DNA from 4 places in the Sporosarcina sp. P26b genome. Region 3 is predicted to be linked to each of the others. Evidence: riboswitches for the same ligand, from Rfam matches in the RefSeq annotation. Region 3 holds a riboswitch; each other region holds the start of a gene.
The links. A riboswitch is a leader RNA that binds a small molecule or an ion and turns the genes downstream of it on or off. The one in region 3 is predicted to bind S-adenosylmethionine.
Positions count from the first base shown of each region.

Region 1: linked by a shared signal. The riboswitch ahead of CSV69_RS12295 (methionine ABC transporter ATP-binding protein) and the one ahead of metA (homoserine O-acetyltransferase MetA) in region 3 are both predicted to bind S-adenosylmethionine.
Region 2: linked by a shared signal. The riboswitch ahead of CSV69_RS06435 (bifunctional homocysteine S-methyltransferase/methylenetetrahydrofolate reductase) and the one ahead of metA (homoserine O-acetyltransferase MetA) in region 3 are both predicted to bind S-adenosylmethionine.
Region 4: linked by a shared signal. The riboswitch ahead of mtnK (S-methyl-5-thioribose kinase) and the one ahead of metA (homoserine O-acetyltransferase MetA) in region 3 are both predicted to bind S-adenosylmethionine.

Region 1 is NZ_PDYW01000016.1:613-3,749, reverse strand. It holds gene CSV69_RS12300 (methionine ABC transporter permease) at 1-466, opposite strand, end outside; gene CSV69_RS12295 (methionine ABC transporter ATP-binding protein) at 459-1,484, opposite strand; SAM riboswitch class I at 1,569-1,674, opposite strand; gene CSV69_RS12290 (thioredoxin family protein) at 1,724-2,023, opposite strand; gene CSV69_RS12285 (toprim domain-containing protein) at 2,016-2,369, opposite strand; gene gcvH (glycine cleavage system protein GcvH) at 2,431-2,811, opposite strand; gene CSV69_RS12275 (arsenate reductase family protein) at 2,888-3,137, opposite strand, start outside.
Region 2 is NZ_PDYW01000004.1:159,089-162,225, forward strand. It holds gene bioB (biotin synthase BioB) at 1-189, opposite strand, end outside; gene CSV69_RS06425 (biotin transporter BioY) at 189-791, opposite strand; gene CSV69_RS06430 (hypothetical protein) at 918-1,115, opposite strand; SAM riboswitch class I at 1,280-1,391, shown strand; gene CSV69_RS06435 (bifunctional homocysteine S-methyltransferase/methylenetetrahydrofolate reductase) at 1,474-3,137, shown strand, end outside.
Region 3 is NZ_PDYW01000001.1:85,565-88,701, reverse strand. It holds gene CSV69_RS00480 (HAD family hydrolase) at 1-85, shown strand, start outside; gene CSV69_RS00475 (YetF domain-containing protein) at 132-836, opposite strand; gene metA (homoserine O-acetyltransferase MetA) at 903-1,811, opposite strand; SAM riboswitch class I at 1,904-2,010, opposite strand; gene CSV69_RS00465 (AbrB/MazE/SpoVT family DNA-binding domain-containing protein) at 2,161-2,433, shown strand; gene CSV69_RS00460 (thioredoxin family protein) at 2,552-2,866, opposite strand.
Region 4 is NZ_PDYW01000022.1:3,671-6,807, reverse strand. It holds gene CSV69_RS13780 (2,3-diketo-5-methylthiopentyl-1-phosphate enolase) at 1-442, opposite strand, end outside; gene mtnK (S-methyl-5-thioribose kinase) at 442-1,647, opposite strand; SAM riboswitch class I at 1,721-1,823, opposite strand; gene CSV69_RS13770 (glycerol-3-phosphate dehydrogenase/oxidase) at 2,040-3,137, shown strand, end outside.

The DNA.
Region 1 (3,137 bases), on a different contig from region 3:
TAATTCCAGAAACCAATGCTGGCATCGATTCAGGCAACAAGACCTTGAAAATAATAGTGGATGTTTTGGCACCCATTGAGCGAGCTGCTTCGATAACCCCTTTATCGATTTCCTGCAACGCGATCAATACCATGCGTCCGTAAAATGGAGCCGCCCCGATGATTAACGCAGGCAATGCCGCATTCGGTCCACGCATGCTGTCAAACAATAACTTTGTAAATGGGATAAGTAAAATAATTAAAATGATGAATGGAATTGATCGGAATATATTCACGAACGCGCCAGTAATAACGTTAATCATTTTATTAGCCCATAATTGTCCTGGGCTAGTCAAAAACAATATAAGTCCAAGTGCGATACCAAAAACGAACGTAAAGAATGTCGAGTATGCGGACATATAGAGCGTCTCGCCTGTCGCAAGCCACATTTTGTCCCAGTCAACATTCGGGAACCATTGCTCAATCATGTAGCAGCACCTCCGTCTTTACTTCATTGGCATCTAAGAAGACGATTGCTTCATCAATGACCGCTGTATCGCCTACCAATTGAAGTACTAATGTGCCATATGCGCCGTCACGCGTAGTCGAAATATTCCCTTGTACGATGTTGACGTCAATTGGAAATTTACGGATTAACTCAGCAAGCACTGGCTGTTCCGTACGCTCTCCAATGAAGGCTAACTTCACTAGCTTCCCTTGAGGTACTTCTTCTTGTAAATGAGCCATCGCTGCATCCGTATCACCAGTATCTGTCACTTGTGAAATGAAACGCTTCGTAATATCAGCCTGTGGAGATTGGAAAACGTCCAACACGTTACCGATTTCCATCACTTTTCCGGCTTCCATGACCGCCACCCGATTACAGATCTTACGAATGACATGCATTTCATGCGTAATCAAAACAATTGTCAGTCCAAGACGTTCATTAATATCCGTTAATAAATCCAGAATAGCATTCGTTGTTTCTGGATCGAGTGCGGATGTCGCTTCATCACAAAGCAATACTTCCGGATCATTTGCAAGGGCACGTGCAATACCGACACGTTGCTTCTGACCGCCTGAAAGTTGTGATGGATACGCCTTTTCGCGTCCTGTCAATCCAACTAAATCAATTAGTTCTTTGACTTTTTGCTTGCGTGCCGATTTCTTCACGCCAGCGATTTCAAGAGGAAACATGATATTCTCTTCTACCGTTCTCGACCACAACAAATTAAAGTGTTGAAAGATCATGCTGATTTTCTGTCGCGCATTGCGCAAGCCTGCACCTTTTAACGTCGTCATTTCCTGTTCATTAATCTTAATACTACCGGACGTCGGAGTTTCAAGACCATTCAGTAGTCTGATCAATGTACTTTTACCTGCTCCGCTGTATCCGATGACGCCGAAAATTTCTCCTTCTTCGATGTCAAATGTCACATCATCTACTGCGACAATTTCTGAACGGTTCAATTGGAACCTTTTATGAACGTTTGCTAGTTGAATCATTTTCCGCACCACCTTTAATTTAAAAAGACCTTCCTGCAGTTGAGCAGAAAGGTCCAACGTATATACATATGTACGTTACCATTTCTCTCATCTATCAAAGCATTACACTTTGAGTGAATTGGCACCATTTCACATATGTGACGGTTGCCGGGCTTCATAGGGCACTTCCCTCCACCGCTCTTTATAAGAGTTACGTATTCAATTGATTATCTACTTATACCATACTTCGAATTCTATTGTCAACTGAGCTTCTCCAGTAGATAAGGTACAGATTGAAAAGCGTAAATTTTTTCTATCGGCTCGCCTTTTCGTTGAATGAGCAAACAAGGAACGCTCTCTACTTCATATTCGATTGCAATATCCTGGACGTAATTCAAATCCGCTTTTCCAATGGGCAATTCCGGTCGCATCGCTTCTATTACCGTTAACATTTTCGAAGCGACTGCACAGGTACCACACATAGGTGTAAATAAATAAAAAGCGGCTATTTGCTCCGCCGCCTTTGCATGTTTCCAGTCTTCGATTGACCAATTATTCATGTGTTCCACCTGCCAAAAATTTAGGATGTACTTTAAAATTGGCGGCAGCTAAAATGCTGGCCAATAGCTTGATAGGCGTCGTCTCCACTTCACGATAGAGACGATCCGTGTATAGGTGTCTAGCTTCCGGATACAGTTGTTTGAACAGCTTTCGAATGGATTCACCTGACGCGTCCGCATCCAAAAATATGAAGATTTCATGTTGCTCGTACGGCTCAAGCAGTTCTTCGATGTGGTACGCACTGATGGTACCATTCGTACAAAGAATCTCTACAGGCTCTGCAAGGATCGGCACTAACCGCTTACGATCCGAACCGCCTTCTACAATGAGAACTTTCAGGTCCATGCGCTTCCTCCTAGAGTGTAAAAAAAACGCTGAGACGTTCCAGCGCTTTCCTTTGTGATGATTATTCAGCTGTCATTTCTTCGTATTGTTCAGCTGTCATTAACGCATCCAATTCAGCTTTGTCATCGATTTCAACTACAACCATCCATGCACCTTCGTATGGAGATTCGTTAACCAATTCAGGGCTGTCTTCAAGGTTTTCGTTCACTTCTACAACTTTACCAGTTAGTGGAGCATACAATTCAGAAACAGTTTTCACTGATTCAACGCTTCCGAAAGGCTCGTCAGATTTCAATTGATCGCCAACTTGTGGGAGTTCAACGAATACGATATCCCCTAGTTCAGACTGTGCAAAATGTGTGATTCCGATACGGTATTTACCGTCTTCTTCTTTTACCCATTCGTGCTCTTCTGAATAACGTAAATCTTTTGGTGTGCTCATGTCGTTACCTCCAAAAATATAATAGTTTATCTATCTTTAGTTTGCCATAGTTCCCGCGTAAAGACAAGATTCTAGATCATTTCTTCCATGTTTCTGCGAATGTTGTTTCATTGAAACCAACGGTCACTTTTTGGTTGTCCGACACGAGTGGACGTTTGATGAGCATTCCGTCTGAAGCGAGCAGTGCGATCTTTTCGTCGTCTGTCATGGTAGGTAGTTTGTCTTTCAAATTGAGCTCGCGATATTTCATGCCGCTTGTGTTGAAGAACTTCTTCATTTCGAGCCCGGAGTTTGCGATCATGCTACGAAGGTCGTCTTCGCTCGGT
Region 2 (3,137 bases), on a different contig from region 3:
TAAACCTGATTTCGTATTGATGATCATATTCAACTTTACTTTATTTCCGAAATAATGTGATCGAATCGAGTACGTTGCATGCAGCAATAATAGTAAATCTTCATCTGGGCTGTTTAATAGTGCAAGTGATTCCTCGTCGGTTAATACATGTCCTTCTAGTACTCTAGTAGCGAGTTGTTGGTAATTCATTATAATGTACGCCTCACTTTCAAGTGTTTTGATATTCTGAACGCAAACATGCCTGACAACACAGCTAGAATTAGATCTTTTGGCAGTGGAGGCATCATCCATAGCCATGCAATCTTATAAGAAAACACCTCGGGTGCAGCAGCCCACATCTTATACGCAAAATACATCCAACTTGTACCTAGTATGTAGTTGATTGCGGTAGCGACTAGCGCTGCGGTAATAAAAGCAGGCAGGGTCTGATTTCGCTCGACAATCTTTCCCGCTACATAAGCAATTAGAATGAAAGTAACAATAAAACCGAACGTCGGACTTAATATCTGACCGAATCCGCCTGAAAATCTTGCGAAAACCGGTGCACCCGCTAGCCCTATTAACATATACACCGTCATTGATAACGCACCTAGACGGCTGCCGAGTAATAGTCCCGACAAGATTGCGAAAAACGTTTGCAATGTAATAGGTACTCCACCAACTACTAAAAACGGCACGAAGGATGTAATATTTGCACCAATCATCATTAATGATGCGAACATTCCACTGTATACAATGGTTAGTGCATTGAATCTACTGACCGGTCGACTCTCTGTTGCAGTTGCCATCATGTCACCTCTTTTTATATTAGTTACCATAAAAATAATAGAGGTTAACTCATCTTGTGTCAACACTATTTATTCTTAAGTTAACTCTAAAAATAAATAAAAAAAAGACTGCAGCATCATGCTGACAGCCTACTTCTTCTTATCAATCTGTTCTTCCTTTTCTTTACGGAACAGAACGCTTGAAATTAAACCACTAAATATTGCAGCTGCAATCGTAATGTACACGCGCATATCATAAGTAACTTCTTCGTAACTATTACCTATCATGATCCAAGCAAGAGTACCTACAAGAACAGCGATTGGAAATGAGTATTTAAAGAACCGCATAATTCCTCACCTTTTCAATTTACTCCTTTAACTTTATCATAAATATCGCAATTTCTCTATGTTGCAAATCCCGACTACGAACTTCACTGAATGTTCACTTGACGAAGAACAACAAAGCCGCTATGATGTGGTTAGAATAATCAAAATAATTGAATAAGAATCGTATCTTATCAAGAGAAGCTGAGGGACTGGCCCGTCGACGCTTCAGCAACCAGCCGTTTAGGCAAGGTGCTACTTCCAGCAGTCTGTCAAGTTGACGCACTGAAAAGATGAGAGGGAACTAGTCATTGAGATTACAAAGCCTTCTAATATACTTGAAGGCTTTTTTTGATTAGAAAAGCAAAGGGGAGATGGGAACATGTCATTGCTAGAGAAACTACAAACAAATGTCCTAACAGCAGATGGGGCAATGGGGACGATTTTATATTCTTACGGAATTGATTATTGTTATGAAGAGCTAAACATAGAAAAGCCCGAAATTATAGAGCAAATTCACCAAGACTACATCGCAGCAGGTGCAGATATCATCCAAACGAACACATACAGCGCTAACGCGATTAAATTGGCCCGATATGGTTTGGAGAGTCATGTGACGGAATTCAATAAAGCAGCCATCCAAATCGCAAAGCGCGCAGCAGCACCTGGCGGACAATTCGTTCTTGGCACAATCGGCGGTCTACGTGGCATTCGTAAAAGTGATGCGACATTGGATGAAATAGAAAAAGTCGTATTAGAACAAGCAAACGCATTATTAACAGGTGATCCCGACGGTCTTTTATTGGAGACCTATTATGATTTTGAAGAATTAGCATCTGTTGTTAGCACATTAAAGAAAGTTACGGACGTGCCATTAATTGCACAAGTTTCTATGCATGACCCCGGTGTACTTCAAAACGGACTTTCATTAAACGATGCTCTTCACCAACTTGAGTCTCTCGGTGCAGACGTTGTAGGCGTCAACTGTCGCTTAGGACCTTACCACACGATTCAAGCATTCGATAATGTCACGTTACCGAAAAAAGCATTTTTATCAGCTTATCCAAACGCCAGCCTATTAGACGTAGAAGATGGACGAATAGTCTATGAATCAGAGGCAGAGTATTTCGGTCGTGCTGCCGTACTACTACGCGATCAAGGGGTTCGGTTAATCGGTGGATGTTGCGGTACAACGCCTAAACATATTAAAGCAGCCAAAACGCAGTTAGCTAGACTTGCGCCTATTACAGAAAAAGTCGTACAGCCGTCAAAACCTATCGTCATCCAAGAAGCGAGTCCTGTACAACACCAACCGCTTCACATAAAAGCCAAAACAGAGCGTACGGTGATTGTAGAGTTGGATACACCGCGCCATTTAGAGACAGAAGATTATGTCAAAGGCGCGAACGTATTATACGATGCAGGCGTTGACGCGATCACAATGGCGGACAACTCACTTGCCTCCCCTCGTATCAGTAATATGGCGATGGGCTCAATCATTAAAATGCAACACAATATTCGCCCGCTCGTTCATTTGACATGTCGCGATCATAATCTTATTGGATTGCAGTCACATTTGATGGGTTTGGATGCACTAGGTATCACGGATGTGCTGGCGGTAACAGGTGACCCAACGAAAGTGGGAGATTTCCCAGGGGCTACGAGCGTTTATGACGTGAACAGTATGGAGTTAATACAATTAATCAAAAAGTTGAATGAAGGTATTTCCTTCTCTGGAAAGCCATTGCGCAAAAAAGCCAACTTCTCTATTTCAGCAGCATTCAATCCGAACGTACGCGTAGTGGAACGTGCCGTACAGCGGCTAGATAAGAAAATCGAAGCGGGCGCAGACTACTTTATCACTCAACCTGTTTATACAAAAGAAAAAATCATAGAAGTATATGAAGCAACGAAGCATTTGGACACACCGATTTTTATTGGGATTATGCCGTTGACGAATATTCGAAACGCAGAGTTCTTGCATCACGAAGTACCTGGCATTAAGCTTTCCGATGAAGTATTGGAAAGAATGCGCCAGTGCAGTGA
Region 3 (3,137 bases):
AGAACAAGTCGGACATCCTGTAGCAGTTCGTCCAGATGAAAAACTTACGGCCATAGCCAAACAAAGAAACTGGGAAATATTATAAAATAAAACAAACGCGAAGAGCCCTGATTATTTCAGGACTTTTCACGTTAAGTTGATTTTAATGTATTAATATATAAACTGCCATCTGTCTGAATTTCCGCATAGAGCACATGCTCAGGCTTGGAAATCCCCTGTTTTTTTAATTGTTCGGTTAGCCAAGTATCGGTCAATTGAAGTTCTCGCATATTTTTCTCTTCTACTTTCCCGTTAGTAATAATCTCAGTCGGAATATACTTTGGCGGTGGTGATGGGGCCTTGACATCTTTTTTTGTCGCATACTTCTCACCGGTATTCAGCATGACGCTCAAGTTACCATTCGTTTCAAATATCGCGTAATTGACATCCTTTACCGAAAATACCGACTGCTCGCGTAGCATCATATTTAGATCATTGAAACTTAACCGTAATTTACGCATGGAACCTTCTAGAATTTTTCCATTCTGTATGACAATCATCGGTTTATCATCGAGTAATACGCGAAGCTTGATGGATTTGAATGATAAAAAGTTAGCAAGAATTGTTAATACTGCCCATAAAACCATTCCATATAAACCATTTAAGAATGGCGTTTCAGACTCTCCTGCCAAATTGGCTGCAATCGAACCGATTGTTATGCCTGTCACATAATGAAAGAACGTCAATTGAGACACTTGTTTCTTCCCCATGAAACGCGCTAAAATCAACAGCACAATAAATGAAATCACCGTTCGTAAAGTCATTTCCCAAAAAGCTAATTCCCAAAATTCATCTATGTTCACTGCATACACCTCCAGTAGTCGGAGTATGTGCAAACTATAGGAATTTATACAACAATTCTTTTAACTCCAGTTGTAAGGAGTTTTTTGGTAGACATAGTAATTGAGCCAATTGGAGAATAATAAATGGGTATGAGAGCGCCAAGTATTTAAAGGCTCATTTGTCGGGTCATCATTCGGATAATAGTTTTCTGGAACATCAATATCTGCTCCTTTTTCTATATCACGCGTGTATTCATCCCCTAATGTGTGTGCATCGTACTCTAAATGTCCCGTGACCATAATATGCTTTGCATCATTCGAGATTACAATGAATGCACCTGCCTCTTCAGAAGCAGAAAGTAATGTCAATTCGGGATGATTCTTTATTTCTTCTAATGGCACCCCCGTATGACGTGAGTGTGGTGCTACAAATACATCATTGAATCCGCGTGCCAAGTTCACTGTCGGATCGGTAATGTCATGTGAAAATACTCCAAAACATTTCTTCGTCAACTCAAACTTGTCAATTCCGTAATGATGATAAAGTGCCGCTTGTGCACCCCAACAAATATGAAGTACAGACGTTACATTCGTTTTTGTCCACTCCATGATTTCCTCTAACTCTTTCCAATACACTACATCTTCGAATTGTAGAAGTTCGATTGGGGCACCTGTAATGATCATGCCGTCAAAACGACGGTTTTTGACATGTTCAAACGTAGTATAGAAGGTTTCTAGATGATTCTGACTGACGTTTTTTGAAACGTAGGTAGCCGTATTAAGAAATGTAACATTTACTTGTAATGGTGTATTTCCAAGCAATCTAAGCAATTGTAATTCTGTCTTCTCTTTTTCAGGCATCAAGTTTAAAATCAATATGTTAATCGGACGGATATCCTGTGCGGTCGCACGTTCTTCATCCATAATAAAGATTTTCTCTTCTTTCAGTAATTCCCCTGCTGGTAGATGTTTTGGTATGTTAATCGGCATGCTATTTCCCCCTTGAAGATCTATTATTACTATTTCTATACAAAAAGCCCTCATTTCTCTTGGATAAGAAAATGAGGGTTGACCGTTCACCGTTCTTATCTCTCAAGACAACAATCTTGTTGGAGGTAGCACCTTCCTGTTTGCACAGAGGTTGCTGAAGCTTCATCAGGCCAATTCCCTCAGCTTCTCTTGATAAGAAATATTTAATTACTGACTATTATAGCATTAATAATTTAATTGTATAGCAGAATTATCAAATTGTTCTGCGCGTTCAAGTTTTGTAAATTGTAGATAGCATATTTTTGTGTATAATAGAAATTACCAACTACATTTCTTCGAGGAGGAGCTTATGAAGTCTTTAGGTATTGTTCGTAAAGTAGATCATCTCGGTAGGATTGTGATTCCAAAAGAACTTCGAAATTCTTTGTCGATTGATAAGGGTGATCCTATCGAAATTTTCGCAGAGGATGATAGGATTATTTTGAGAAAATATCAAGTCAACAGAGCATGTTTCATCACGGGTGAAGTGATGGAAGAAAATAAACAATTGTCAAACGGTCTATTCATTAGTCCACAGGGCGCAAAAATCCTTATGGAGCAATTGAAAGATTTCACAAAATAAAGCACATAACAACTAATGGAGCATGTGGCTCAATAGAAAAGGACTGAAAACAACTTTTATAGTTGTCTTCAGTCCTTTGTTTAGTTATATCCATAATCTCAACTGTGAAAACAGTAAATTATGCCAGGCTATTAATAAACTCTTCGATCTCTTCTTTAGTTTTACGGTTTTTACTAACGAACCGGCCTGTTTCTGTACCTTCGCTAAACGCTATGAAGCTCGGAATACCGAATATATCTAACTGACTGCATAGATCAATGAAATCGTCACGATCAACAGAAACAAATTCATATTCCTCAAATTCCGTTTCCAATGTCGGTAAGAATGGTTCAATCACTCTACAATCCGGACACCAATCTGCAGTGAATAAGAAAATGACTCGTTCTTGTTGTTTAAGTTGCTCAAACTGCTCTAGAGATTCTAAATTCTTCAATTCCAAACACTCCTTTTTACGAATAGTATAAGATCACTATAGCACGCTTACTAGTACATCTTCTCTCCAGACGACTTATGCCATTTCCATTTACTAAATCGAAATTATGATATATCTTTATGATTAACGCCCAAAACACGAACGTTCACAAATAATTCATTATTTACGTTCGTATTTGGTAGTTTTCTGTTTTTTGCAGGAAAGCAATTGACAATAGTTTTTGACGTGTTATGATAAATCTAAATTAATAGTTGATTAACAATTTCGACGA
Region 4 (3,137 bases), on a different contig from region 3:
CCAGTTGGCCGGAGAAAAAGGACAGATCCCTTCCCATGACTCCCTTGAAGATGGCTTTCAGCAATGGGCGATCCATGACATTCAACTGTTCACGAATTCCTTTTGTACCGAAGCGCGGACCTGGAAATTGTGCAAGCAATTGTTTGCCAAAATCCAAATCGATTAATTCATAGCCTTCAAAAAAGGATAGCTTGCCATAGACTGTCGTGAAAATCGCGGGAAGATCTGCCGAATAGTTAGCGGACGGATAAAAGATTTTTACCATATCCTTCACTTCCCCTTTTTCCACAGAAACGACTTCACCTTTATGGTGCTTCAGTTGCTGCTGTTCAAGATGCGGAATGTCTGTCCAAGACCCGATTGTGAGCCCGAGTGCATGTTGCTCCGCTATTTTTTCTTGCTCTAGATGTGTCGGAAATAGATAAGTGGCTGTAACTCCCATTAAAATTCCTCCTTGTGACTACTGTCGATGAACCAGCTCTCCAATTCTTCGAGAGAGCGTATTGTATTACGGTTAAGTATCAAATACTTCCCGAGCTCCAACACTTTTTTCCTTCTGGCCATACGTTTTTCTTCATCTTGTTCATAATTTAAATCGTCAATTTGGGCAATACCGATAGAGCGGCGGACCAATTCGCATCCTGCATACCCCAGCATATCGGTAAAGCTTTCGTCCATAACATGCGTCAGAAAACCGTCGAGTTGTGTATAAGGCTCATTGGATTCTTCTCTCCAAACTTGTGCGAATGTCTCTGTGTACGCATACCAGGTTTCCCGCGCTTGTTCATAGCGCTTCGTTTTAAATTCAGGGTGACCGATGCCATTCAACAGTAGGCTCGCGATAAAATGCCCCATGTCAAACCCGAACGGCCCAAAACAAGCAAACTCGGTATCGAAAACAACTGTTTTGTCTTGTCCCATAAATATGGCACCACTATGTAAGTCGCTATGAATGAGCGCATCTGCTTTTGTCATGAATTTACGTTTCAACTTCGCCACTTCCAGCTGTAAACGGTGGTCTTGACTCAGAAATAACACATCATTTTTCAAGCCTTCTTCAAAGAAATTGCTGTCATGCATATTGTAGGGACAATCGAAAGAGAGTTCTTCCGTCATTTCTCGCATGGCCGGATTTGCAAAAGAGGCATTCAACTCTTTCTTTAGTTTTGGATCTAGGTAGAAATCGGACGTATAAAAGCTCGTTTTCGCACTGAATACACCTATGTCTCTAGCAAATATGGCAGATTCCGTCCCATTATTCAAAGCTGTGCGCCCCATTTCCATCGGATGCATGTCTTCCATCACAACAATCGCCATGATTTCATCCAGATGGAGCACTTTCGGAACAGAACCGGGAATGATGTTATCGTATTCCTGTAATACTTTTGCTTCGAGAACGACCCGGTCGATCGGGATAGGCATTGACTCTCCTACAATCCTCGCGTAAGGTACAGCCTGCTTGAGTATCAAGCTCTTCTGTTCTCCCGTTAATCGATAAACATGATTGATCTTCCCATCACTTACTTCCGTCACAACAACTTGTTCTTGTTCACTAAAGAAGCCACGCTTTTTAACATACTTCACAATTTCATCGAATTCTAAGAATGCATAGGTTGCCAGTTCCTGATGACTACTTGATATATTCATGTTTTATCCTCCTTCTGCATCGTCTATGATGATAAAAAAACCCCTTCAGTTAAGAAGAGGTTTTTCACACAACTTCTTATCTTTCAGCATAAATGCTGTAAGAATTAGCACCGTGCTCAATTGAGTCGGTTGCCGGGCTTCATCGGGCTTTTCCCTCCGCCTGCTCCTGATAAGAGTATATTTATTATTTTTAATTACCATTAGATTCGCACAATGTTATATGAAATTATAGCATGACTTTTACCCATTGTCTATTTAATTGAAACCCATCAAATAGTTAAAACACTGACCACATATTGCATTTTCTAAACGTTTTGTAAATCAAGAGATTTAGTAATCTAAATTGTAGTATAATTAGTGAACGAATAAAATATGTGGAGGCTTTAACTAAAATGACTGAACATCCTAATGCGTTACTAAAAAGTGAAGTACTTTCAACAGTACAAGCAGAAGAATTTGATGTATTAATCATCGGGGGCGGCATTACGGGGGCTGGAATTGCCTTGGATGCTGCCAGCCGTGGCATGAAAACGGTGCTTGTGGAAATGCAGGATTTTGCTGCAGGGACGTCCAGCCGTTCTACAAAAATGATTCATGGCGGCTTGCGATACCTGAAAAACCTTGAAGTGAAGATCGTTGCGGAAACAGGCAAGGAACGGGCAGTTGTCTATGAAAATGGACCCCATGTGACGAAGCCCGAGTGGCTGCTTTTGCCGATTTATAAGGACGGATCAATGGGTAAATTCACTACCTCTATCGGTTTACGCGTCTATGATTTTTTGGCGGGCGTGAAAAAAGAAGAACGAAAAAGCATGTTGACCAGAGAAAGAGCGTTGCATGCGGAGCCTAAACTCAGGGCTGAAGGGTTACTTGGGGCTGGCCGTTTCGTTGAATACCGATCGGATGATGCCCGACTGACGATTGAAGTGATGAAAGAAGCTGTCAGTCAAGGCGCGACTGTATTCAATTATACAAAAGTGACCGATTTTATTTACAATGAAGGAAAAGTTGCAGGCGTAAGCGTAGTTGACCAATTGAGCGGCAAAACTAGTGAAATACGCGCAAAAACAATAGTGAACGCCGCCGGTCCATGGGTGGATACATTGAGGGAGAAAGACAACTCCTTGGATGCACGGGAAATTCGTTTGACGAAGGGCATTCATCTCGTTTTCGACCAAAGTGTATTCCCTTTGAATCAGATTGTTTACTTTGACACGCCAGATGGCCGGATGGTGTTGGCAATCCCACGGGACGGGAAAACGTACGTCGGGACGACAGACACTGACTACAAAGGGGATATGGTTCATCCCCGAATGACCGTAAGCGACCGCGATTATTTGATGGACGCAATCGCACTCATTTTTCCGAAGTTGACCATTTCAGCAAGTGATATTGAATCCAGCTGGGTTGGGTTACGGCCTTTGATCAATGAAAAGGGCAAAGGCGCATCCGAAGTTTCAAGGAAAGATGAGATTTGGGCGTCCGCTTCA